One region of the Vibrio pelagius genome, then DNA from elsewhere that is predicted to be linked to it. Evidence: predicted binding sites of a transcription regulator. Region 1 holds the regulator's gene; each other region holds the start of a gene.

What was found. Region 1 encodes MetJ, which represses methionine synthesis genes. Its sites were predicted from a motif close to TTAGACNTNTANANGTCTAA; they were not measured.
Region 2: metA (homoserine O-acetyltransferase MetA) is a predicted target of MetJ. The motif match lies at 5,698-5,717, and genes of this name have one in related genera.
Region 3: metK (methionine adenosyltransferase) is a predicted target of MetJ. The motif match lies at 3,081-3,100, and genes of this name have one in related genera.

Annotation. Positions count from the first base shown of each region.
Region 1 is NZ_AP025503.1:2,912,042-2,920,369, forward strand. It holds gene vsple_RS12965 (PadR family transcriptional regulator) at 304-843, shown strand; gene metF (methylenetetrahydrofolate reductase) at 933-1,826, opposite strand; gene vsple_RS12975 (bifunctional aspartate kinase/homoserine dehydrogenase II) at 2,104-4,515, opposite strand; gene vsple_RS12980 (O-succinylhomoserine (thiol)-lyase) at 4,515-5,699, opposite strand; gene metJ (met regulon transcriptional regulator MetJ) at 5,909-6,229, shown strand; gene vsple_RS12990 (malic enzyme-like NAD(P)-binding protein) at 6,410-7,696, opposite strand; gene rpmE (50S ribosomal protein L31) at 7,904-8,122, opposite strand.
Region 2 is NZ_AP025503.1:1,774,401-1,782,728, reverse strand. It holds gene vsple_RS07635 (MFS transporter) at 1-235, opposite strand, end outside; gene vsple_RS07630 (LysR family transcriptional regulator) at 345-1,217, shown strand; gene vsple_RS07625 (glutaredoxin family protein) at 1,684-1,920, opposite strand; gene vsple_RS07620 (YgjP-like metallopeptidase domain-containing protein) at 2,048-2,545, shown strand; partial or broken gene rlmF (23S rRNA (adenine(1618)-N(6))-methyltransferase RlmF) at 2,552-3,712, shown strand; gene pilW (type IV pilus biogenesis/stability protein PilW) at 3,822-4,556, opposite strand; gene metA (homoserine O-acetyltransferase MetA) at 4,733-5,674, opposite strand; gene vsple_RS07600 (ATP-binding protein) at 5,958-6,326, shown strand; gene vsple_RS07595 (DUF3859 domain-containing protein) at 6,417-6,839, shown strand; gene vsple_RS07590 (M20/M25/M40 family metallo-hydrolase) at 6,936-8,042, opposite strand; gene vsple_RS07585 (DUF2726 domain-containing protein) at 8,315-8,328, shown strand, end outside.
Region 3 is NZ_AP025503.1:2,730,004-2,738,331, forward strand. It holds gene epd (erythrose-4-phosphate dehydrogenase) at 1-666, opposite strand, end outside; gene tkt (transketolase) at 848-2,842, opposite strand; gene metK (methionine adenosyltransferase) at 3,191-4,345, shown strand; gene vsple_RS11950 (DUF2189 domain-containing protein) at 4,701-5,498, shown strand; gene vsple_RS11955 (SprT family zinc-dependent metalloprotease) at 5,576-6,079, shown strand; gene vsple_RS11960 (endonuclease) at 6,170-6,901, shown strand; gene rsmE (16S rRNA (uracil(1498)-N(3))-methyltransferase) at 7,050-7,781, shown strand; gene gshB (glutathione synthase) at 7,795-8,328, shown strand, end outside.

The sequences.
Region 1 (8,328 bases):
CACTCAAAAAACACTATTGAGTCTTTTGTCAGTTTTTTGGGTTATTTTGTCCATGTATTCTACTTTATGCTTATTATTTAGATATACTACTCCCCCGCTGCGAAAACACTCCAATCAAAACATTTCGCAGCACTGGACTAGGCAATCTAGTCCGACTAGGTGATAAACGGCTTTATAAGGTGACACAACCAACAACAAAGAGTGTTGGTGCAACTTAAACATAAACCAATATATCGTGCCGCAAGAAGCACACTTGATGTTTAAGTTTTTGTTTACTGTTTATTGACCATTTGGATTGAAGACATGTCATTACCACACGTAATTCTAACCGTTTTAAGTACACGCGATGCTACTGGTTACGATATCACTAAAGAATTCTCAGCAAGCATTGGATACTTCTGGAAAGCTAGCCACCAACAAGTTTACCGCGAGCTAAACAAAATGGCTCAAAACGAGCAAGTAACTTGCGTACTAGAGCCTCAAGAAGGAAAACCTGACCGTAAAGTTTACTCAATCACAGACGCCGGCCGTCGTGCTCTTGGAGAATGGTTCGAACAACCAACAGCACACCCAACTGTACGTGATGAGTTCTCAGCAAAACTGATGGCTTGTGCTGTACAACCCTCAGCTGCATACCAAGTACAACTTTCTGAATTAGTTGAAGAGTCACGCAAGCTGGTTTCTCATTACAAAGAGATCGAAGCGGCTTACTACGCAACGCCATCAACACTAGATAAGCAAGCGCGTCTAGAGCGACTCACACTGCGTCGTAACCTGCTGATCCGTGAAGCGTGGATCATGTGGGCTGAAGAAGTTCTACTAGAGCTTGAAACACTAGCATAAGTCCGACCCTGGTGATGTCACCAGAGGCTAGATAAGCAAAAGGCTTGAATACTGAGTATTCAAGCCTTTTTGTATCTGCTAGGCAGGGTTTAAGCAACTTGAGGGCGTACACCTAGAGTGTGGCAAAGTGCGTAAGTCATCTCAGCACGGTTCAGTGTATAGAAGTGGAAATCTTTGACACCTTCACGGCTTAGCGTTCTCACCATATCAATCGCTTGACTCGCACCTACCAGTTGGCGCGTTGTTGGGTCATCGTCTAAGCCTTCAAACTGTTTTGCCATCCAACCCGGTACTTTGACATTATTCATCGCCGCAAAGCGAGACGCTTGTTTAAAATTAGATACCGGTAGAATACCCGGCACAATTTCAGCCTCAATACCAGCAGCAACACAACGATCACGAAAACGTAGGTAGCTCTCTACATCAAAAAAGAACTGAGTAATGGCACGGTTGGCGCCAGCGTCTACTTTGCGTTTTAGGTTGAGTAGATCAGCTTGTGCGCTCTTCGCTTCTGGGTGTACTTCAGGGAAAGCGGCCACTGAGATATCGAAGTCATGGCGAGCTTTAAGCAGTTTAACAAGATCTGATGCATACATCTCTGGCGCACCGCCACCTGGAGGAATATCGCCACGCAGTGCAACGATACTTTGAATTCCATTCGCCCAGTAATCGTCAGCGATCTGAATCAACTCTTCACGGCTTGCATCAATACACGTTAGGTGTGGTGCTGCAACAAGGCCAGTCTGATCTTTGATCTCTTTGATGATTGAGTGAGTACGATCACGTTCACCAGAGTTCGCACCATAAGTTACCGATACAAACTTAGGCTGTAGTGTTTTCAGACGGTGTACAGAGTTCCACAGTGTCTCTTCCATCTTCTCATTACTTGGCGGAAAAAACTCAAATGACACATTAATGTTGTCAGAAAGCTCAGCAATGTTCTGATTCAAAGCGTCTATGTGACTTGCGTGCGTGTATCCCATCTTACTCTCCCTGTGGCCAACTCAGCCACCAAAATCTCAAACCTTCAAACCGACGTTTAGACGTCTATATGTCCACAGGATGTATTGAATACGATTTAATGTCAACAGATCCATTATGAATTATTCTCAAGTTGATCGTGAGTAATCTTCAAGTCGATAAGTGGGTCGCAAACCAATAATAACGTACAAAAAAGGCTGAAAAACACATTGTGCTTTCAGCCTTATTTATCTTAGTGAATAGTATGCTATTTACGCTTTCAAACCATCGATCTGAGTTTTAGAACAAGCTCGACATTCTGTTCAAATCGGACTGAATCGCACCGGCCGTTACCTCACGTCCAGCGCCAGGACCACGAATCACCAATGGATTATCTTTGTACCATTTACTCTCAATCGCAAAGATGTTGTCACATGGTAGCAAGTTAGCAAGGGCGTGCTCTTTCGATAGCGCTTCAACCCCCACCGTTGCCTTGCCGTTCTTCTCAAGGCGTGCAACATAACGCAGTACTTTGTGCTGAGACTGAGCCTTCTCTAAACGCTCAGCCAACTCTTCACTTAATATCGATGCTTTATCAAAGAAGTCATCGAGAGAGAGGTCCTGTAGCTCTTGAGGGACGAGAGATTCCACTTTGACGTTCTCAGGTTCAATATCCAAACCTGATTCACGCGCCAGAATAACCAACTTACGCATCACATCTGAACCATCAAGATCTGAGCGAGGATCGGGTTCTGTTAAACCTTGTTGCCACGCTAAGTCCACCAACTCACTGAATGGTACTGAGCCATCAAATTGTTGGAACAGCCAAGATAGAGTGCCTGAGAAGATGCCTGACAGGGCAATGATGTCATCACCACTCTCACGCAAGTCACGCACTGTATGGTTAATTGGTAAGCCAGCTCCCACGGTCGCGTTGTACAACCAATGGCGACTGATCTTAGCGAACGCATCTTGTACCTTATGGTAATACTCACTCGATGCAGAACCTGCGACTTTGTTAGCCGAGATTAGGTGAATGCCTTGTTGAGCGATATCCAAATACTTGTCAGCTAACACTTTGCTCGCCGTCACATCCAGTACCACAACTTCATCGTAACCTTGGATTGAACCTAACTTGGTTAACCACTCACCATCCTTATACTCTACCGCCTCGTCATTAAAGCGATCCACAACTGTGCGAGCATCGATACCTTGTTCGTCATACCAATAAGTTTGACTGCCTACCACCGCAACCAACTCAAAGTTCATGCCACGGCGCTTTTCTAGCTCACTCTTTTGCTCAGCAAACAGTGATAGCCAGCTTGAGCCGATGTTTCCTTTGCCACACAAAGCAATCGCAACACGCTTCTGAGCTTGGAACAGCTGAGAGTGAATGCCTTTTACTAAGGTTTCCGTTTCCGACTTACGAATGACAGCCACCAAGCTCAAGCGAGATTGAGATTCTGAGATAAACTCAACCGGTACACTCTTAAGTTGTTGGTAGAAACCGTAGCAGTGGTTCGGATTCTTAGTGACACCAGCACCTACCGCAGCAACCAGTGAGTAACCCTCTCTGAGTTTGATTTCCGCTTCAATCGCGTGGTCTTGAAGATATTCAAGCGCTCCACCCGCGATCTCTTCAGTATAAGCAAGACGCAGACAATGTTTATCCGCTTGCAGCTCGTAAGCTAGTGGCTCAAGCTGAGCACGCTTAAGTCCCTCAAGCACCTCACTCTCAAGGCGCTCAAAGTCATGGCCGTGACCAAAGGTAAGCTGAATCAGTAGTACATCGTCCAGAGAGGTGATGATCTTAGCGCCGCGACCCGATGCTAAGACGCGCTCAATCTGAGTTGAACCCGATTCCGGTTGATAGCTGCAACGTAGGCTAAGATCCATTGCGCTCTGAGCAACAGGCTGCAGGGTTCGGCTGTGTAGCACTGGCGCTGCCAAACGTGCTAGCTCGCTTGCTTCATCAAGACGCAGCAAAGGCAGCAAACAAGCATCAGAGACCAATCTCGGGTCAGCACTATACACACCGGCCACATCACTCCAAATCGTCACGCGATCGACTTCCGCTAGTGCGCCAATCACCGTCGCTGAGTAATCCGAACCATTACGACCTAAAAGCACCGTTTCACCCGCGCTGTTTTGCGCCATAAAGCCGGTAATCACGACACGGCAATGAGCGTGTTGCGCAAGAGACTCTTTAATCAATGCGTATGAACGAGCGCGATCCACCTCTGGCTGAGCACCCGCTTCGGCACGCAGAAAATCTCGTGCATCTTGCGCTACAGCTTGGAGATCACTCTGACATAAAAGCGCCGCTAGTAAGCGAGACGACCACACTTCACCATGACCTAGCACAGCCGCTTTTTGTGCCTCATTTAATGGCGCGGTTAATTCACCTAAAGCCGTAAACTCTCTTTGTAGAGTTGTGGTTAACTGCTCTGCTACTTCGCCCTCTAACAGATCTGAAACCAACTCGAGTTGGAACTGACGCAGAGATTGCAGACACTCATGAGCCAAACGTCCATCTTTATCCAGCGCCTCTAAAAATTCGATCAATCGGTTCGTGGTTTTGCCTGCCGCAGACACCACTACCAAGTCTGTTTCGCTAGAGTACTCTTTGAGAATACTGACTACACGCTGATAGCACTCAGGGTTTGCCAAGCTGCTACCACCAAATTTATGCAATTGGCGAAAGTTAGCCATTACTTGTTCTCCCCGTTATCGATGAACTGCTGCGCTTTAGCAAAGGCTTGTTCAAGATCCGCAATCAAGTCTTCTGCATCTTCAAGGCCGACTGAGAGTCTCAGAAGCTGATGAGAAACACCCGCTTCCGCTAAAGCTTCTTCGCCCATTGCGCGGTGTGTCATTGAAGCGGGGTGACAGATCAAGCTCTCAACACCACCCAAAGACTCTGCCAATGAAAACAGCTCTAGTTCACCAACAAAGAGCTTAAGTGCCTCGAAAGAACCAGCAAATTCAAAGCTCAGCATAGACCCAAAACCGGACTGCTGCTTCTTCGCAATCTCATGACCTGGATGCTCAGGCAGGCTCGGGTGATAAATGGTATCAACCAAAGGTTGTTTCTGTAGCGCCGTTAGAATCTCACGAGAGCTCTCTTCATGCACACGCATACGCGCACCTAGTGTGCGAATACCACGTAGCGTCATGTAGCTATCAAATGGTGTCCCCGTAGCACCAATGCAGTTCCCCCACCAAGCCAGCTCTTCAGCGTGCTCTTCGGTCTTAGTAATCACTACGCCGCCGATCACATCTGAGTGTCCATTGATGTATTTAGTCGTTGAGTGGATAACGAAGTCAGCACCCAGCTCTAGAGGCTTTTGGAACACAGGAGTCAAGAAGGTATTATCCACCGCCACCAGCGCACCTACCTCTTTTGCCTTACGGCAGGTTTCTGCAATGTCGACGACACGCACCAGTGGGTTTGATGGCGTTTCCAACAAGATCAATTTAGGCTTGAGTGCGATCGCAGCATCGAATGCAGCTTGATCCGATTGATCGACAAACAGCACCTTAAAGTCACCCTTTTGTGAACGAGTATTGAAAAGGCGGTAAGTACCACCGTAGCAGTCGTGTGGCGCCACAATCAGATCATCACTACCAAGGAAAGCGGAAACCCAAAGGTTCAATGCAGAAGTACCACAGTTGGTCACAACGGCCCCCATACCAGACTCCAATTCAAACAGAGCAGTCTCCAATAAGCCACGGTTTGGGTTACCTGAGCGAGTGTAATCATACTTAGGCACTTCACCAAAAGCGGGAAAACCATAGTTAGTCGACAGATAAATAGGTGGAACAACGGCATGATGTTGAGTGTCTGACTCGATACCAGTACGTACGGCGATGGTTGCTGGTTTCCGGCTGCTCATAGGTGTTTCCTTACAGGTTTTGGCGTCTGAGAATCACAGCAGCTTGTCGGGGTTTGGCGGCTGTGTTAGATATATGTGATTCACTTTACTTTCATAAGAATGAGACGTCAACACTTCTAGACGTCTATATGTCTTTGCTTATGGCGGTAAATCCCGCTAAAATCCCCCCTATTAAATTAATCTAACAACTAAAGTGATGAAGGTACGCAATGGCCGACTGGAATGGTGAATACATAAGCCCATATGCTGAGCATGGAAAGAAAAGCGAACAAGTAAAGAAAATTACAGTTTCTATCCCTCTAAAGGTACTGAAAGTTCTAACTGACGAGCGTACCCGCCGCCAGATTAACAACCTGCGCCATGCAACAAACAGTGAGCTACTGTGTGAAGCCTTTCTGCATGCATATACTGGTCAGCCTCTACCAACAGATGAAGACCTACGTAAAGACCGCCCAGACGATATCCCAGCCGAAGTGAAAAAGCTGATGACAGAGATGGGTATTGAGTTCGAAGCGTTTGACGAAGAATAATCATAACTCAGTCACTACCTTCAACATTTGATTCGCTTTAGCTGAGCCATATTGATTGCCGAAATCATCCAGCATGAGTTTAAGGCATAAAAAAACCGACTCCAGATGAGTCGGTTTTTTATTATTCTCTTCGCTCTACTAAATGACGATTACGCCATCCAGTCTCTATGCCATATGCTTCTATGCCATATAGTTTGCTGGCATCTCGATACGAGCCACACCTGAATCAACCGCCGCCTGAGCCACAGCTTTTGCCACGCGAGGCAATAGACGTGGATCCATTGGCTTAGGAATGATGTAGCCTTTACCAAACTCAAGTGCATCAGCACCTGCTGCTTTTAGTACGTCTGCAGGTACTTCTTCTTTTGCAAGTTCACGAATCGCTTCCACTGCCGCTAGCTTCATTGCATCGTTGATTTCGCTTGCACGAACATCAAGAGCACCACGGAAGATGAATGGGAAACACAGAACGTTGTTGACTTGGTTCGGGTAATCACTACGGCCAGTACCCATGATAAGGTCGCTACGAACTTCGTGAGCAAGCTCAGGCTTGATTTCTGGATCTGGGTTAGAACAGGCGAATACGATCGGCTTGTCAGCCATTAGCTTCAATGATTCTGCTGGTAGCAGGTTAGGACCTGATACACCTAGGAATAGGTCTGCACCTTCAATCACATCTTCTAGAGTACGCTTGTCAGTGTTGTTCGCGAACAGTTGCTTGTATTCGTTCAGATCGTCACGACGAGTGTGAATCACACCTTTGCGGTCTAGCATGTAGATCTTCTCACGCTGCGCGCCACACTTGATCAGCAGTTCCATACATGCAACTGCCGCTGCACCTGCACCCAAACAAACAATCTTACACTCTTCCAGCTTCTTACCTTGAAGCTCAATCGCATTCAACATACCCGCAGCTGTTACGATCGCAGTACCGTGCTGGTCATCGTGGAATACAGGAACATCACAACGCTCGATTAGACGGCGTTCAATTTCAAAACAGTCTGGTGCTTTGATGTCTTCTAGGTTGATGCCACCGAATGTATCGGCAATGTTCGCTACTGTATCTACGAACTCATCGATTGTGCGGTGTTTTACTTCAATATCGATAGAATCTAAACCTGCAAAACGCTTAAACAGTAGCGCTTTACCTTCCATTACTGGTTTAGAAGCAATAGGACCTAGGTTACCTAGGCCAAGAATCGCCGTACCGTTAGAGATAACTGCAACCATGTTGCCTTTACCTGTGTACTTGTAAACGTTATCCACGTTCTGTGCGATTTCACGAACTGGCTCAGCCACACCTGGGCTGTAAGCAAGGGCCAGATCTTCTGCAGAATTTGCAGATTTTGTCAGTTCAACGGCAATTTTGCCAGGAATTGGGAACTCATGATAATCAAGAGCTTGCTGACGGAATTGTTCTTGAGGTGATAGTTCTTCAGATTGAGGTTGGAGAGTGTCATCAGACATGGGTGTAGGTTTCCTAGAGTATTATTATTGGGGGAATCCGTTTTATATTAATGGATGTACTTCAAAGTTCCTAGGTGGTAAAGCCCCCTGTCTCACTAAAAAACGAGAATTCACTACTAATAAGACCAGTGCCCAGTTGAAATTACTAAATGCCAGATAACAAAAAAGGACACCGAAGTGTCCTTTTTCATGTCTACTAAGCGAGAATTACTTCTTGCTAGATAGAGCACCGAAACGCTTGTTGAAGCGATCTACACGGCCGCCTGTATCAACGATACGTTGCTTACCAGTGTAGAATGGGTGACATTTGTCACATACGTCTAGGTGGATAGACTCTTTACCTAGAGTAGAGTTGAATTCAAATGTGTTGCCGCAAGAGCAAGTAGCTGCTACAGCTTTGTATTCTGGGTGGATTCCAGCTTTCATGGGATAACCTCAAGTAGGCCGTGTCGCTATACGATTCTAAGCCGCACACCACACGTAGTTTAAAAAGAAATAAAGACACCGCACCTCACGAAAACGTGATGAAGCCATACCTTTAAGGCGCAGTATAGTAATGAATCTGTTAGGTAGGATCAACCAGTTTGGATGATTTTTTCGCCACTATTGCAGGATTTCTTCTTATATTGCCT
Region 2 (8,328 bases), 1.1 Mb from region 1:
TGATAGGTTTCCGGCCAAAGCTCTCAGATGCGATTGCCCACGGGACGAGGCTGAGTGATAAACCCAATGTGGTAGCCGCAAACAACCAGTTTACTTGGGTCTCGCTAACTGAAAATACTTCAGCCATATGCGGAAGAATGGGTTGAAACACATAGAGGTTACAAAAAATAATAAACGAGCCAATCGCCAATGAACGGGTGATGTTTTTGTATTGTGGCGTGCCTGCGTCAAACATGAAGTGAGCCTTGTGTTATTTATTTACTGACTTGTGAACAAAGTAACAACTCATCAAGGATAAAAGAAATATATTAAACATATAACCTCAATATATTTTTTATATCACCATGCTTGAATCCAAATCACTCCGTCACTTCTTAGCGGTTGCCGATTCTGGCAACTTTACGCAAGCCGCCAAGTCGCTTCACATTGCACAACCTGCCCTAAGTATTTCGATAAAAAAGCTTGAACAAGCCCTTGAACTCACGCTATTCCGACGCGGGGATAAGAAGGTGAGTTTAACGGAGGAAGGGAAGGTGCTTTATGAGCACGCCAAACGCATCGGACAGCAGTTTGAAGATGCGCAACTAGCGATGAATGAGCTCAAGGGCTTGGAAAAAGGGGAGGTGCGGTTAGGTGCTCCAAGCATGATGGGAAGCTACTTTTTTCCAAGAGTCGTTATGGCGTTTAAAAGCCGGTACCCAAACCTCAAGATCACTCTGATAGATGCTGGTACTGCATCAATTAGAGAAATGCTCCTTAATGGCGATCTCGATATCGGTGTGATAAATCATGAGAAGGTGCCCGAAGATTTAGAAACAGACCACCTGCTAGCTTCAGAAATGTTGGCTGTTGTCGGTAAAGATCACCCATTCGCGACACAAAAAAGCCTGACCTTTGAGCAGTTCTTTGAGCAAGACTTGATCATGTTTAAATCGGGATACTTTCATCGGGATTTTATAGACCAAATGTGTGTTAAGCATAATCTTGACATGAGTATTGCCTTTGAAACGAATCTATTACCTATGATTCTGTCAATTGTAAAACAGGAATTTGCAATAACCGCTTTATTAAGTTTGGTGACAGAGTATGAATCGGATGTTGTGGGTATTCCATTTAGTGAACCAGTCAAGCTCAATTTATCGTTAGCTTGGCGAAAAGAAGGATATTTATCGAAAGCAGATAGAACATTCATTGAATTCGTTAAGCAGTATGTTTAGGAGATGGTGAGCGTCAATAAATAGTCGCTATCGCCACTTTACAAAAGTGAGTGTCTTGAGAGTAATGATCATAAAACTCTGTCTTTCTGAGTATTATTGGCTAAAGGTCACATTATTAGTGTGGTCAATACTCGCGATTTTATCGAGTAACTCTTGATTTTTTACGATTAAATGTAAATTAATTTTACTTTAAATAATGGTTACGTATAATTCAGATTATTGACGGTTTCCCATTCTGATATTATGAAATGTAAATGTAAAGAACAGCAAGTTGTAAGAGTACACAGAAATTTATTTGATAAAATTCTGGGGATCAAAGCGAAATACAAATGCGTTAAATGTAATGCTGTCTTTAAAATTAAAGGTTGATTTCATCGTACCATTTTTATATTTATTTTTGTTACGGGTATAAATAAACCCGCATTATACGGGCTTAATTTATAGCGTAATTTAGACCGACTGAGTATTAGTTGTAGTTGGCGTTATACATCTTGTCGAAGTTTTTCTGATTCCATCCCACCATAATTTGATCACCAATTTTAAGTACTGGTATTGAGCGAGCACCCATTGCTTGTAGCTCTTTGCGGCCACGCTGCATTTTTGCGTTGGTCAGGCGGTAGGTGATGTTCTTTGAATCTAGGTAGCGTTGAGCATCTTTGCAATGAGGACATTTATCCGCTACGTACAATACAACACGTTTCATTTCGGTTCTCTCTTAATGGTTCTAAGCAAAGTGTATCGAATCTAAGGTGATTAGAAAAGTGTGATCAGTTACACTATACCGCTTTGGTTTGTGCCCTCTCTTAAGAGCTCATTTAAGGTGTAGCTTAATGCATCCATCACTACGTTACATTCAAGGTTACCCGCAACACATTATTGATCCTGTGACTCAAATGGTTGAGTCCGGTCGATTGGTGAAATGGTTCGAGTCGCGCTATCCGGAAAACCATACCATCAAGAGCGAGAAAGCGCTGTTTGATTATGCGATAGCGATCAAAAACCGTTACATGAAGAAAACGCCACCAATCAGTAAAGTGGTGTACGACAGTAAAATCCACCTCATCAACAACGCATTGGGTCTGCATTCATATGTGGCTAAGAACCATGGCGGTAAAATCAAATCTAAGAACGAAATTCGTATCGCCAGCGTGTTTAAGAATGCACCAGAGCCACTTTTAAGAATGCTCGTGATTCATGAACTCGCTCATATCAAAGAGAAAGAGCACGATAAAGCCTTTTATCAGCTATGTTGTCATATGGAGCCTGAGTATCACCAGTTAGAATTGGATGCTCGTCTGTTTATGATCTATTTAGACCTAAAGAAATAAATGATGAATCAAAAATCTAAACGCAATTTTGCCTCGAAAAGTCGAAATGATAGAAAAAATACATCAGCTAAGATGTCTAAGGGGCAAAAGCCTGTTTCGTCAAAGAAAGGCTCTACGTCTAGCAAGCAAAGCAAAGTTATAAAGAGATCTGGTCAAACTACGGTAAAGAAACCACAGGTCAAAAGCGGCTTGCATCCACGAAATCAACACCGAGGGCGGTATGACTTTAGTGCTTTGGTGAAAGCTCTGCCTGAACTACAAGACCACTTGGTGAAAAATCCTGTTGGTGATTCAACGATTAACTTTTCTGATCCACTCTCTGTAAAGTTATTAAATAAAGCTTTGCTAGCCCACCACTATGGTGTTCAACACTGGGATATTCCTGCGGGGTACTTGTGTCCACCGATCCCGGGGCGAGCTGATTACATTCATCGAGTTGCCGACCTACTTAATAGTGAGAGTCAGGGTAAGCCGTATTCACATGACAAGGTTAAAGCCCTTGATATTGGCGTAGGAGCAAACTGTATCTACCCAATCATTGGAACGACTGAGTACGGGTGGCGTTACAACGCAAGTGACGTGGACCCTGTCTCAGTGAAAGCGGCAAACTTCATTGCTGAAAGTAACCGCAACTTGAAAGATAAGATTCATTGTCGATTACAACACGATTCGGCTGCCTTCTTTAAAGGGATCATTAAGGATAATGAACGTTACGATGTCACAACGTGTAACCCACCATTCCACAGTTCTCTAGAAGAAGCACAGAAAGGGACTCAGCGAAAATTAGATAACCTTGCAGCGAATCGTGCAAAAAAGCAGGGCAAATTCGATAAAAAGGTTTCGCGTCCGAGTGCAATGGCGAATAAGCAAAGTAAACCGGATCTTAACTTTGGCGGTCAAAAAGCGGAGCTATGGTGTCCTGGCGGTGAAGCTAAATTCGTCACTGGTTTAGCCAAGGAGAGCTTGGAGTTTGCTATGCAAGTTCTATGGTTCACCACTTTGATTTCTAAGAAAGAAAACGTCTCCGTATTAAAGGATCAACTGGCTAAGCTTAATGCGAAAGAGGTTAAAGTTGTTGAGATGGCGCAAGGACAAAAAATCAGTCGTTTTGTCGCCTGGAGCTTTATGGATAAGCCGCAGCGTCAGACTTGGATTTCACTGAAGTAACTCGCTGAACTCATTGAATAGTAGGTTATGTTTTAGCTGTAGCTGATTGAAGGATTAAAGCCGATGGTTGATGAGACTCAATCATCGGCTTTTTAATAGATATCGCTTTTTAGGAAACTTTCATCTCATCAAGCATCGATTGGTATTTATCACGCAACGCGTGGTTACCTGCTTTTGATTCCAGCTCCACTAAGATCTGCAAAGAGGGGATTTGATATCCATAACGCTGGTGGAACTTAAACAAGCGTAATCTTGCATCTCGAAACTCTCGTTGTGACACCTCAATTTTTGCTAGTTGGAGCGTCGACTTGATGCGGTTGGGCTCATGGTCAAGAGCGCGAGTGAAGTAGTATTTGGCCTGTTCCCTATCACCTGACTTTAGCGCGCAAAACCCTGCGTTCTCATAGCTTGCCGAAACCAGATAATAGAAAGGCTGGTCAATGGCTTTATTGAAGTAGCGGTCGGCTTGGTCGTAGTTACCTTGTTTACACAGAAAAGTACCGTAGTTGTTAAGAACGTTACCGTTGTTCGAATCCAGTCGCAGTGCGCTCTTATATTCTTTCATTGCTTCATCGACTTCGCCTACTTTTTCATAGTAATGCGCCATCGAGAGACGAGCGCGGTAATAGCTCGGAGCATGTTGAATTGCCAGTTCGAGATTCTCTCGTGCTCTAACCATATTCTCTTGTTCCATGTAACCTAGGCCAAGAGCGATTCTAGACTCGGACATTGCGATTGGATTGGCTTCAACTTTTTTTGACTCACCTTCGGTCACTGATACACAGCCGGTAAGCGCAAATAAAACTAGGAAAGAGGATAGGTTAGCTAGCTTGAGTGAAGGCATTGAAAGGCTCCTTTTAAATACTAAAACATCATAGGAGAACTCGAGCCGCTGATTGGTAAAAAGGCGAGGTAATGCGATCCACTCACCATAAAAAGGCCGTTTGTTACTGACTAAAAATAGAGTGGTGACAAACGGCTCGAATCAATGTGCCAGTATGAAAACACAGCCAAGATAAATCAGTCGTCTTTGGTGAAGTTTTCTTCGCTGAAATGATCCAGATCGTATGGCGTTTGTTGATAAACGCAATAGTTTAGCCAGTTTGAAAATAGAAGGTGTCCGTGACTGCGCCAGCTCGCAATAGGCTTGTTATCCGGGTTGTTGTTAGGATAGTAGTTGATCGGAATAACCGGCTCCATCCCTTCGCCAAGGTCTCTAACGTATTCATTGTGAAGTGTATGAGCGTCGTATTCTGGATGCCCAGTAACGAACACATTTCGCTTGTCTTTGGTGGCCGCTAAGTAGACACCTGCGATGTCAGATGTCGCCAGAATATCGAGATCCGTATGGTCTGATAAGTATTCTGGTGAGAAGTCTGCATAACGAGAATGTGGTGCTAAGAAGGTGTCGTCAAAGCCTCGTAGTATCGGGTGATAGGGGTTATGAATTTCATGGTGATAAACTCCAGATAGCTTCTCTTTGCGAGTTCGTTTTGGTAAATCATAAAGCAGTTTTAAACCTGCCTGCGCCGCCCAACAAACATAAAGGGTCGAGGTTACGTGTTTATTAGCCCACTCCATGATGGTTTTTAGGTGGTCCCAGTAGATCACATCTTCAAACTGAACCAAACCTAGTGGTGCGCCTGTGATGATCAGTCCATCAAAGTTACGATTTTTTACCATCTCAAATTGACGATAAAAGTTATCAAGGTGTTCAGTCGGTGTGTTTTTGCTTGGCCTGTCGTCAATGCGCAAGAGCTCTACATCCACTTGCAGTGGGCTATTCGAAAGTAGGCGTAAAAATTGAGTTTCGGTTTCAATCTTCTTTGGCATTAGGTTGAGGATCAAGACTCGAAGTGGACGAATTTCCTGTGTCGATGCTCTTGATAGCGGCATAACAAAGATGTTTTCTTGACGAAGTACATCGCTCGCTGGCAATTGGTCTGGAATGCGAATAGGCACAGCTTTCTCCCTAAGCTAGATATTTAGACGTCTATACTTCTAAATCTATAATATATTGTGACGCTTGTCGACATACAAAACGCACCTTTGTATATATTTCGTTATTGAGCTTGCTAAGTATTCACTTCACCTATGTAGCGACGGAAACTATGTTGGAGCAGGTGAATGCACCAAGGGTGCCTTTTCTGCGCGAACCGATTCTTGGTGATCTAGGTTTATGATTCTGAACTCAGATGCGTTAACATCCTGTTTTCTATTATTTTGATAGCCGTTGAGCAAAAGTTTGAAACTTATCTTAATTCGAGGCTTACCTGGTTCGGGTAAGTCGACAAAAGCAAAATCTCTTGATGCCTTCCATGTAGAAGCCGATATGTACTTTGTAAGTCGTGATGGTGATTACTGCTTTGATCCGGCTTTACTACCCAAAGCACACGAGTGGTGCCAAAAACGTGCGGAGGATGCCCTAAAACAAGGGCTCGATGTGGTGGTTTCGAACACGTTCGTTAAGCGATGGGAGATGAAAGCGTATCGAAACATGGCACGCAAACATGGTGCTGAACTGGTTATTGAGGTGTGCCGTGAACAGTATGGCAATATCCACGAAGTGCCTGAGTCAGTGGTTGCACGCATGAAGAAAGATTGGCAAGAGTAATAAAATCTTTACCATCGAACGAACTCGATGACCCAAAGTGTCTTTTTGTATGAAGACAAATGAAGAAAACAGTTAAAGGTTAATTGAACAATGGCAAAACGTTCTGTTGTCGTGGATATGACTTCCTATGGTATCTACTCGACTTGGGATTCAAAATCTAAAGATCTACCTAAGATTCAGGAGTTCACTCATCGAGTCGAAGCAGAAATCGATGTAGAGTTTGGGTATATCATCAACATCAAAAAGGCCAAAGGTGAAAAGATCCGATACTGCATCTATCACCCCAATATCACCACCGACAAAGGAGAAGTGCTTGAGCCATTCGATGGTGAAGAGTATGTCGGAAGCAATGACTGGGACTTTTATCTCGGTGATACGATTTGGGCGCCTATCGACAATAAGATTGGTAAATGGAGAATGACCGTCGAGCTTAAGGGGAGAGTGATAGCTGACAAGACCTTTGATTTAGTTGCGAAAGATGAAGGTCAATTTTGGAAAAGGCGAGGGTTCTAAGCTATTGCTGTAGATTCGCGAAGCTCCATTGAAACAACAAAGCCAAGCTGTAACGCTTGGCTTTTCCGACTTTTCGGTCCTTTAAACAATTCTGGGCTACTGTGTTACGTAGGTAACAACAAACTCAGTGATTGCAACCATATCTTTAACTGCGATGTACTCTTCAGTTGTATGTACTTTCGCCATACCTGTTGACAGATTAACGGTGGTTAAACCTTTCGCGTTAAAGTTGTTTGCATCACTACCACCACCAGTACCTTTGGTTGCAGCAGTAACGCCTAACTTTTCGAATGCTGATTTAATTGACAGGATGTGCGGGTGATCATCGGCAATAACAAAGGCGTCGTATGCGCGAGTTGATTCGATTTCCACTTCAGCACCAAACTGCCTAGCACTCTCTTCAAAAGTCGAGATCATGTGGTTGACTTGGTTAGTCAATTTATCACCATTCAATGAGCGTGCTTCAGCAACAACTTTTAGTTCAGGCATTACGATGTTCGTCGCTTGTCCGCCCTCAACAATACCTACGTTAGCTGTGGTCTCTTCATCGATACGCAGCAAGTTCATCTTAGTGATAGCGTCAGCCGCAACTTGAATCGCACTAATGCCTTCTTCTGGTGCTAGACCTGCGTGGGCAGGACGACCTTTGATTTTAGCCACAATTTTTTGCTGGCCTGGTGCAGCATTAACGATAGTACCGATAGGGCCGCCAGTATCCAGTACAATAGCGTTGTCTGATTGGATGAAAGACATATCAAAGTTCAACGAACCAAACAGGCCACCTTCTTCATAAACGGTAAACGCAATCTCAATAGTTTGGTGCTCGAGACCTTCGGCCTTAATACAACGTACTGCTTCCATGATCGCAGCGATGCCTGATTTGTCGTCACCACCTAAGATGGTATTGCCTTTGGAACGAATGATGCCGTCTTCGATAATCGGCTCGATACCAATTCCCGGCGTTACGGTATCCATATGACAGCTAAATACAGTGCTACCTTCCAGTGAACCCTCTAGGCGTGCGTAGATATTGAAACCGTTCGAGACTTCTTCTGGTACAGGCAGTTTGTGAACGGTGAAACCAAGCTCACCTAATTGCTCTGCTAGTGCCTCTGCTATCGCTTTTTCGTTACGTGATTCGCTGTCAATTTTTACTAGATCGCAAAAGTGCTCAACCAGACGTTGCTCATTAACTTTAGTCATTTTTAACTCTCACTATGATGATCACTTTTTCTTGCGAAATAGTGGTCTGTAGGAACAGGAAATTCAATATAACGCCAACTTGACGCGCCATTGTCTGAGTTAAATCAAGAAAATGCTCTGAATCGTCTAAATTTCCCAAAATCTGAACGACAATTGTTGCTGAACCGACGTATGTGGCTAGCTATATAGTGATATCTTTGAGGCTTTTACTTGCCTACGAAGGTTTTTATACATACGCTAACGTTTCTAGTTCATAGTTAAGCAATGGCAAAATGACGAATATTTT
Region 3 (8,328 bases), 180 kb from region 1:
ACCTTTATGAAGCTTGGTATCGACCGGAATAATAGATTGGCTTGCCGCTCGAGTACGACGCAAGTCCGAGTGGTAAGCGTCAATCACCTGTTGGTCATTCATCGACGAGTGAATCGTAGTGATAGTGCCAGAATCAATACCAAACGCCTCATCAAGAACCTTGATGATAGGTACGATACAGTTGGTGGTACAAGAACCATTGGAAACAATGCGGTCGCTGGCTTTAATAGAATCGTGGTTAACACCGTAGATAATGGTGTTGTCGAGGTCGTTCGCACCTGGGTGTGAGAACAGCACCTTTTTAGCGCCAGCTTCGATATGAGCGAGGCCATCGGCACGACAACCATACACGCCGGTACAATCCAGCACGATATCCACTTCAAGATCGCGCCAAGGGAGTAGGTCAATTTCAGCTAAATGGAGAATACGAACACTGTCGATTTCACCACTTTCATGATGAATATAAATATGCTCTTGATCGTTCGAGATTTTCTTGCCGAAACGGCCGTGACTGGTGTCGTATTGAAGCAGATGAGCCATAGCATCAGGTTGTGCTAACTCATTAACTGCGACGACTTTGATTTGTTGGCTTTTGCCACTTTCATAAAGCGCTCTTAGAACATTGCGCCCTATTCTTCCAAATCCGTTGATTGCGACTTTTAGCATAGTTCCATACATCTAACCAAAATTTCGTGCAACAGATGATAACCGAATCCTACCTAAAAGGCATTAGTTGAGTGATCTAACTCGCTAAAAATAATTCATGACAACCAATAAAAAACCGAGCTACTCAGAGCTCGGTTCTCTATTTTCACTTCAGCACTCAGGCCTTCGTGGATAACTCACATTAAGCTAGAAGCTCTTGAGCTGTGCTTACTACGTTCTCAGTAGTAAAGCCAAACATCTTGAATAGTTCGCCAGCTGGTGCAGATTCACCGAATGTTGTCATACCGATGATGCGACCGTCGAAGCCAACGTACTTGTACCAGAAGTCAGCAATACCCGCTTCAATAGCGATACGTGCTGTTACGTCTGACGGTAGAACTTCTTCGCGGTAAGCCGCGTCTTGCTTGTCGAATGCATCAGTAGATGGCATTGAAACAACGCGTACTTTTTTGCCTTCGGCCGTCAGTTGCGCCGCCGCTTCTACTGCTAGCTCAACCTCAGAACCCGTTGCGATAAGGATAAGCTCTGGCTTACCTTCACAATCTTTCAGGATGTAAGCACCTTTTGCGATGTTCGCTACTTGCTCTGCATCACGAGGTTGTTGTGCAAGGTTTTGACGAGAGAAGATTAGAGACGTTGGTGCGTCTTTACGCTCGATAGCCAGTTTCCAAGCCACTGCAGACTCAACCTGGTCACATGGACGCCATGTGCTCATGTTCGGTGTTAGACGAAGTGATGCCATTTGCTCAACAGGTTGGTGAGTTGGGCCATCTTCGCCAAGACCGATAGAATCGTGCGTGTAAACTTGGATGTTCTGAACTTTCATCAGAGCAGCCATGCGCATTGCGTTACGTGCGTATTCCATGAACATTAGGAATGTTGCGCCGTAAGGAACGAAACCACCATGTAGTGCGATACCGTTCATGATCGCCGTCATACCGAATTCACGTACACCGTAGTGGATGTAGTTACCAGAGAAGTCATTTGCTTCTAGAGACTTAGAACCAGACCACATAGTTAGGTTCGAAGGTGCTAGGTCAGCAGAGCCGCCCATAAATTCTGGAAGCATTTGACCAAACGCTTCTAGTGCGTTTTGAGATGCTTTACGTGATGCGATATCAGCAGGGTTTGCTTGAAGATCAGCAATGATTTGGTTTGCTTTCTCTTCCCACTCTGCTGGTAGTTCGCCATTCAGACGACGCTTAAGCTCTGCTGCTTCTGCTGGGTAAGCCGCCGCGTACGCGTCAAATTTCGCGTTCCAAGCCGCTTCTTTCTCAGCACCTGCTTCTTTTGCATCCCACTCAGCGTAGATGTCTGCTGGAACTTCAAATGGACCGTGAGCCCAGCCTAGTGCTTCTTTCGTTGCTGCGATTTCGTCGTGACCTAGTGGTGCGCCGTGACAGTCGTGAGAGCCTGATTTGTTTGGAGAACCAAAACCGATGATCGTTTTAGTACAGATAAGCGTTGGACGCGGGTCTGCTTTAGCAGCAACGATTGCAGCGTTGATTGCTTCGATATCGTGACCGTCTACCGCTGGGATTACGTGCCAGCCGTATGCTTCAAAACGCTTAGGCGTGTCGTCAGAGAACCAACCTTCAACTTCACCATCGATAGAGATGCCGTTGTCATCCCAGAAAGCGATAAGCTTACCAAGACCTAGCGTACCAGCTAGAGAACATGCTTCGTGAGAGATACCTTCCATCAGACAGCCATCACCCATGAATGCATAAGTGAAGTGGTCAACGATGTCGTGGCCTTCTTTGTTGAACTGAGCAGCCAATGCTTTCTCAGCCATCGCCATACCAACTGCGTTAGTGATACCTTGGCCTAGAGGACCTGTTGTCGTTTCGATACCCGGTGCGTAGCCATACTCTGGGTGACCTGGCGTCTTAGAGTGAAGTTGACGGAAGTTCTTAAGATCTTCAATAGATAGCTCATAACCGCTTAGGTGAAGCAGAGAGTAAATTAGCATTGAACCGTGGCCGTTTGACAGTACAAAACGGTCGCGGTCTGCCCACTCTGGATTTGCTGGGTTGTGGTTCAAGTGACCACGCCAAAGAACTTCAGCGATGTCAGCCATACCCATAGGTGCGCCTGGGTGGCCTGAATTAGCTTGTTGAACACCGTCCATACTAAGTGCGCGGATTGCATTTGCGAGATCTTTACGAGAAGGCATGTCTGCTCCTGAGTGCATAAGCGATTTGAAAAATGAGAAATAATTGCTAGTTGTTAGCGCGGTTATTCTCTCAAACGCCTATGGTGACTGCAAACGTTTTGCTGAGGTTTTCAAGGTCAGTTTTCGCACTTTTACAACATTTCCCTAGTTTTTAACGGACTAGCATAAGTGAGAAAGCAATCGTTTGGTTATGACATATCATAAAAAAGAGCTTGTAATTCGACCGTTGGAATTTAGAATAGACGTCTAGATGTAGAAACACCTACAGAAATTATTGAATTTGATCTCGGCGCAACCCTCTGCGACGCAGATAGAAACTTTGCACCTAATACTAAAAGTGGAGCTCTCATGGCTAAGCACCTTTTCACTTCTGAATCTGTTTCAGAAGGCCATCCAGATAAAATTGCAGACCAAATCTCTGATGCTGTTCTTGATGCCATCTTAGAACAGGATCCTAAAGCACGTGTTGCTTGTGAGACATACGTGAAAACGGGCATGGTTATGGTTGGCGGTGAAGTAACAACGTCTGCATGGGTTGATATCGAAGAGATCACTCGTGAAACCGTTCGTGAAATTGGTTACGTTCACTCTGACATGGGCTTTGATGCTGACTCTTGTGCTGTACTAAATACAATTGGTAAGCAGTCTCCAGACATCAACCAAGGTGTTGATAAAGCTGACCCTAAAGAGCAAGGTGCAGGTGACCAAGGCATCATGTTCGGTTACGCAACAAACGAAACTGAAATCCTAATGCCAGCACCAATTACTTACTCTCACCTACTTGTTAAAAAACAAGCTGAAGTGCGTAAGAGCGGCAAGCTAGATTTCCTTCGTCCAGATGCGAAATCACAAGTTACTTTCCAATACGACCAAGGCAAGATCGTTGGTATAGACGCTGTTGTTCTTTCAACTCAGCACTGTGATTCAGTAACAACACCTGACCTACGTGAAGCAGTAATGGAAGAGATCATCAAGCCAGTACTACCTTCAGAGTGGATTACTAAAGACACTAACTTCTTCATCAACCCAACCGGCCGTTTCGTTATCGGTGGTCCAATGGGTGACTGTGGTCTAACGGGTCGTAAAATCATCGTAGATACGTACGGCGGTGCAGCTCGTCACGGTGGTGGCGCATTCTCTGGTAAAGATCCATCAAAGGTTGACCGCAGCGCAGCTTACGCAGCTCGTTACGTTGCTAAAAACATCGTTGCGGCTGGCATGGCAGACCGTTGTGAAATCCAACTTTCTTACGCTATCGGTGTTGCTGATCCAACATCTATCATGGTTGAGACTTTCGGTACTGAAAAAGTATCTCACGACATCATCATTGAAGCCGTTCGTCAAAACTTCGACCTACGTCCATACGGCCTGCAAGAGATGCTGAACCTTCTTCAACCGATCTATAAGCAGACAGCAGCTTACGGCCACTTCGGTCGCGAAGAGTTCCCTTGGGAAGCAACCGACAAAGCAGCAATCCTAGCTGACTTTGCTGGCCTAAAATAATTTCGCGCCAAGCAAAAAATTTCCAAAAGCCCTTACCCGCCAGTAAGGGCTTTATTTTTATGCAGTTACCTCTAACTCCCTGCCATATTTCGTCAATTTCTCTAATAAAATTCCACTCAAAAACATCTCGGATAATTTGTGTTTTTTAGCAGTAGTGACAATAGTTAAAGTACTCCTAGGCGATCAAGCTCACATTTGGTGCAACAACTGGTTAAATTACACCCCGTTAGGCAACGCGAGACGGCTCTCTAGGACATGATATTTCAATAACAGCTCAACCAAGATGACTCGCTGCCAGCCGCTGTGAGGACAAATGAGGTTGAATCCAGGACGTTATGTTAACTAAGGGGAAGTTATGCCTCGTACCGCAAATCCATCCGATTTTAAAAAAGACAAAAATAGGGTGAGTGACAGTGAATACGCTCGCACTATTCCATGCAACCAAGTCAGTATTTCTGCGCCCTTTCATTGGCTCTCACTCGCGCTTCACGATCTAGTGCGAATGCCGATGATCAGCGCATTCTATGGCTTATGTTTTATGGCCGCTGCCGTTGCGATTGTTCAGCTGGTGCAATGGCAAGGCACATACCTAGTGGTTATGCCGAGCCTGATTGTCTACATGCTGATTGGGCCGTTTTTGGCTCTCGGCTTATATGACGCTAGTTGGGAGAGAGAGAAAGGCCACAACGCCAGTTTATTCCATTCAATGAAGGCCATCACTCGCAACTCAACCCACCAATGGGCATTTGCGATTGTATTGATGGTTGCGATGATTTTCTGGATGAGAATCGCTGCTCTACTGCATGCTCTATACCCGTCAGTGCAAGGAGCACCGCTGGCTGAATTTGCTCCTTTCTTAATCACGGGCTCTGTCGTCGGCTTCGTTATCGCTAGCCTGATTTTCAGTATCTCAGCCTTCTCTATTCCACTTATGATGGAGCGCCGAGTTGACGTGATGAGTGCGATATTCACTAGTTTCAACGCAGTGAAATCGAACCTGCCGGCGATGGTGGTCTGGGCGGCTATCATTTGCGGCGGTATCTTAATCGGGTTTGCCACTTATGGTGTCGGTATGATCGTAACCATGCCACTACTCGGCTACGGTACATGGCACGCCTACCGTGAGACGATCAAGAAAAATCACCATATGTAGTACCTGATCTCGATCAGAACCAATGATAGGATAAGGCCTTAGCATCTAGCTAAGGCCTTTTGTTTGGAGTCTCATCTTTGTCGTCTTACAACCCATTGCATCATCGAGCCAATAAGAAGTTGGCGGAATGTATTTATATTGCAAACTCGCACTTCTCTCGCCAATTTCCAATACCAAAGCTAACTTACCAAGTACGAGGAAAAGCAGCAGGCAAAGCTTATCTTCAACTCAATGAGATACGTCTAAATTCGGTGCTGTTCAATGAAAATCAAGACGCCTTTATTGCAGAGGTGATCCCTCATGAAATAGCTCACCTTATTACCCACCAAGTCTTTGGCCGTGTTAAGCCTCATGGTAAAGAGTGGCGGTATGTGATGGAGCAGGTATTCAAGGTGCCAGCAAAGACCACGCATAGCTTTTCGGTGAACTCAGTTCAAGGGAAAACATTTGAATACAACTGCGGCTGTACCCTCTACCCCCTGACCATCCGCCGTCACAATAAAGTGCAGCGCAATCAAGCAAGCTACCGCTGTCAGCAATGCAACCAGCTACTCACTTTCACCGGTAAACAGCTCAGCTAGACACAATAGAGCTAGCAACAAAATGTAATAGAGAAAAATGTCATTTGAGTGCTAGACTGATAATTATCATACTTTTATCAGTCTTTTTACATGAGAAAATCACCTTCAAAAGCATTTGGCCTATCGGTGTCTTTTTACCTCTCAGCACTATTTGGCCTACTGGTGACCCAAAGCGTTTTCGCCGCACCACCAAGCTCTTTTTCCAAAGCCAAACGCGAAGCCGTAAAAATCTACCTTGACCATCCAACCTCTTTTTATTGTGGTTGTGACATTACTTGGAAGGATAAAAAGAAAGGGATTCCTGACCTTGAAGGATGCGGCTATGAAGTCAGAAAGCAGCAGAGGCGAGCTTCTCGCATCGAGTGGGAGCATGTGGTGCCGGCATGGCAATTCGGCCACCAGCGCCAGTGTTGGCAGAATGGCGGTCGTAAGAACTGCACCCGCAATGACAAGGTTTTTAAATCAATGGAAGCCGACCTCCATAACCTAACTCCTGCAATCGGAGAAGTGAATGGTGATCGCTCTAACTACAACTTCAGCCAATGGAATGGTGTTGATGGCGTTAGCTATGGCCAATGTGAGATGCAGGTCAACTTCAAACAGCGCAAGGTAATGCCACCCGATCGCGCCAAAGGTTCGATTGCGCGTACCTATCTGTACATGAGCAAAGAATACGGCTTCAAGCTATCGAAACAACAAACTAACTTGATGATGGCATGGAATAAGCAATTCCCTGTCGATGAGTGGGAATGTACTCGTGATGAACGTATTTTCCGCATTCAAGGCAACCATAACCCGTTTGTTTACGAGAATTGTAAGTAACCCACCTTGCCTCCTTAAATCTCTGTTTTGGATACCAGAGTTTCAAATTACTTTGAAACTCTGGCGCTGCCCTTGTTTTTTCTTCATCGCGCATCCATGTTAGGCTGAGATATTAAACCCCAGATTAACAATTTACAGGTCAACCAACATGAGAATCCCTCGAATTCACCACCCTGAACCCATTCAACAATTAGGTTCTCTTGCACTTGGCGAGGATGCTGCAGGGCATGTTGGACGCGTATTGCGCATGAAAGAGGGCCAAGAGGTTCTGCTTTTTGATGGTAGCGGAGCTGAGTTTCCGGCTGAGATCACCGAAGTATCGAAGAAAAATGTGACGGTTAACGTGACAGAGCGTATCGAGCGCAGCAGTGAGTCACCGCTCGACCTGCATCTTGGTCAAGTTATCTCTCGCGGCGATAAGATGGAATTCACCATCCAAAAATCGGTAGAGCTTGGCGTCAACACCATTACCCCACTCATCTCTGAACGCTGCGGCGTGAAGCTTGATGCAAAACGCTTCGAGAAAAAGCTAGCTCAATGGCAGAAGATTGCGATTGCCGCCTGTGAGCAGTGTGGTCGTAACACCGTACCTGTAATTCGCCCTATCATGCAGCTCGAAGAGTGGTGCAGTGAGCCAAGCGAAGCGCTTAAGTTAAACCTACACCCTAGAGCTAAGTACTCAATCAACACTCTGCCAGAGCCTATTAGCAAGGTTCGACTGCTGATTGGTCCAGAGGGTGGTTTGTCAGCTGAAGAGATCAGCATGACAGAACAATATAAATTTGAAGAGACGCTACTTGGTCCACGTGTTCTACGCACGGAGACTGCGGCTCTAACTGCAATTACAGCTTTACAAGTTCGTTTCGGCGATCTTGGTTAAACGGAGAAAAATAATGATCAAACTCGGTATTGTGATGGACCCTATTTCGTCCATCAACATCAAAAAAGACTCTAGCTTTGCCATGATGCTTGAAGCGCAACGTCGCGGCTACGAAATCCATTACATGGAGATGAACGATCTTCACCTAGATCAAGGTGTTGCGATTGCGGATACTAAGGTTGTTGAACTTCAAGAAGATCCAAACGGCTGGTATGAATTCAAGTCAGAGCAAACTATCGCACTGTCTGACCTCGATGCTGTTCTAATGCGTAAAGATCCTCCGTTTGATACTGAGTACATCTATGCGACTTACATCCTAGAGCGTGCAGAAGAGAACGGTGCACTCATCGTAAACAAACCACAAAGCCTTCGTGATTGTAACGAAAAACTGTTCACAGCGTGGTTCCCAGAGCTAACGCCAACCACTATCGTTACACGTAAAGCGGAAAAGATTAAAGAGTTCCGTGAGAAGCATGGTGATGTGATTCTTAAGCCTCTTGATGGCATGGGTGGCGCTTCTATCTTCCGAGTAAAAGAAGGTGATCCA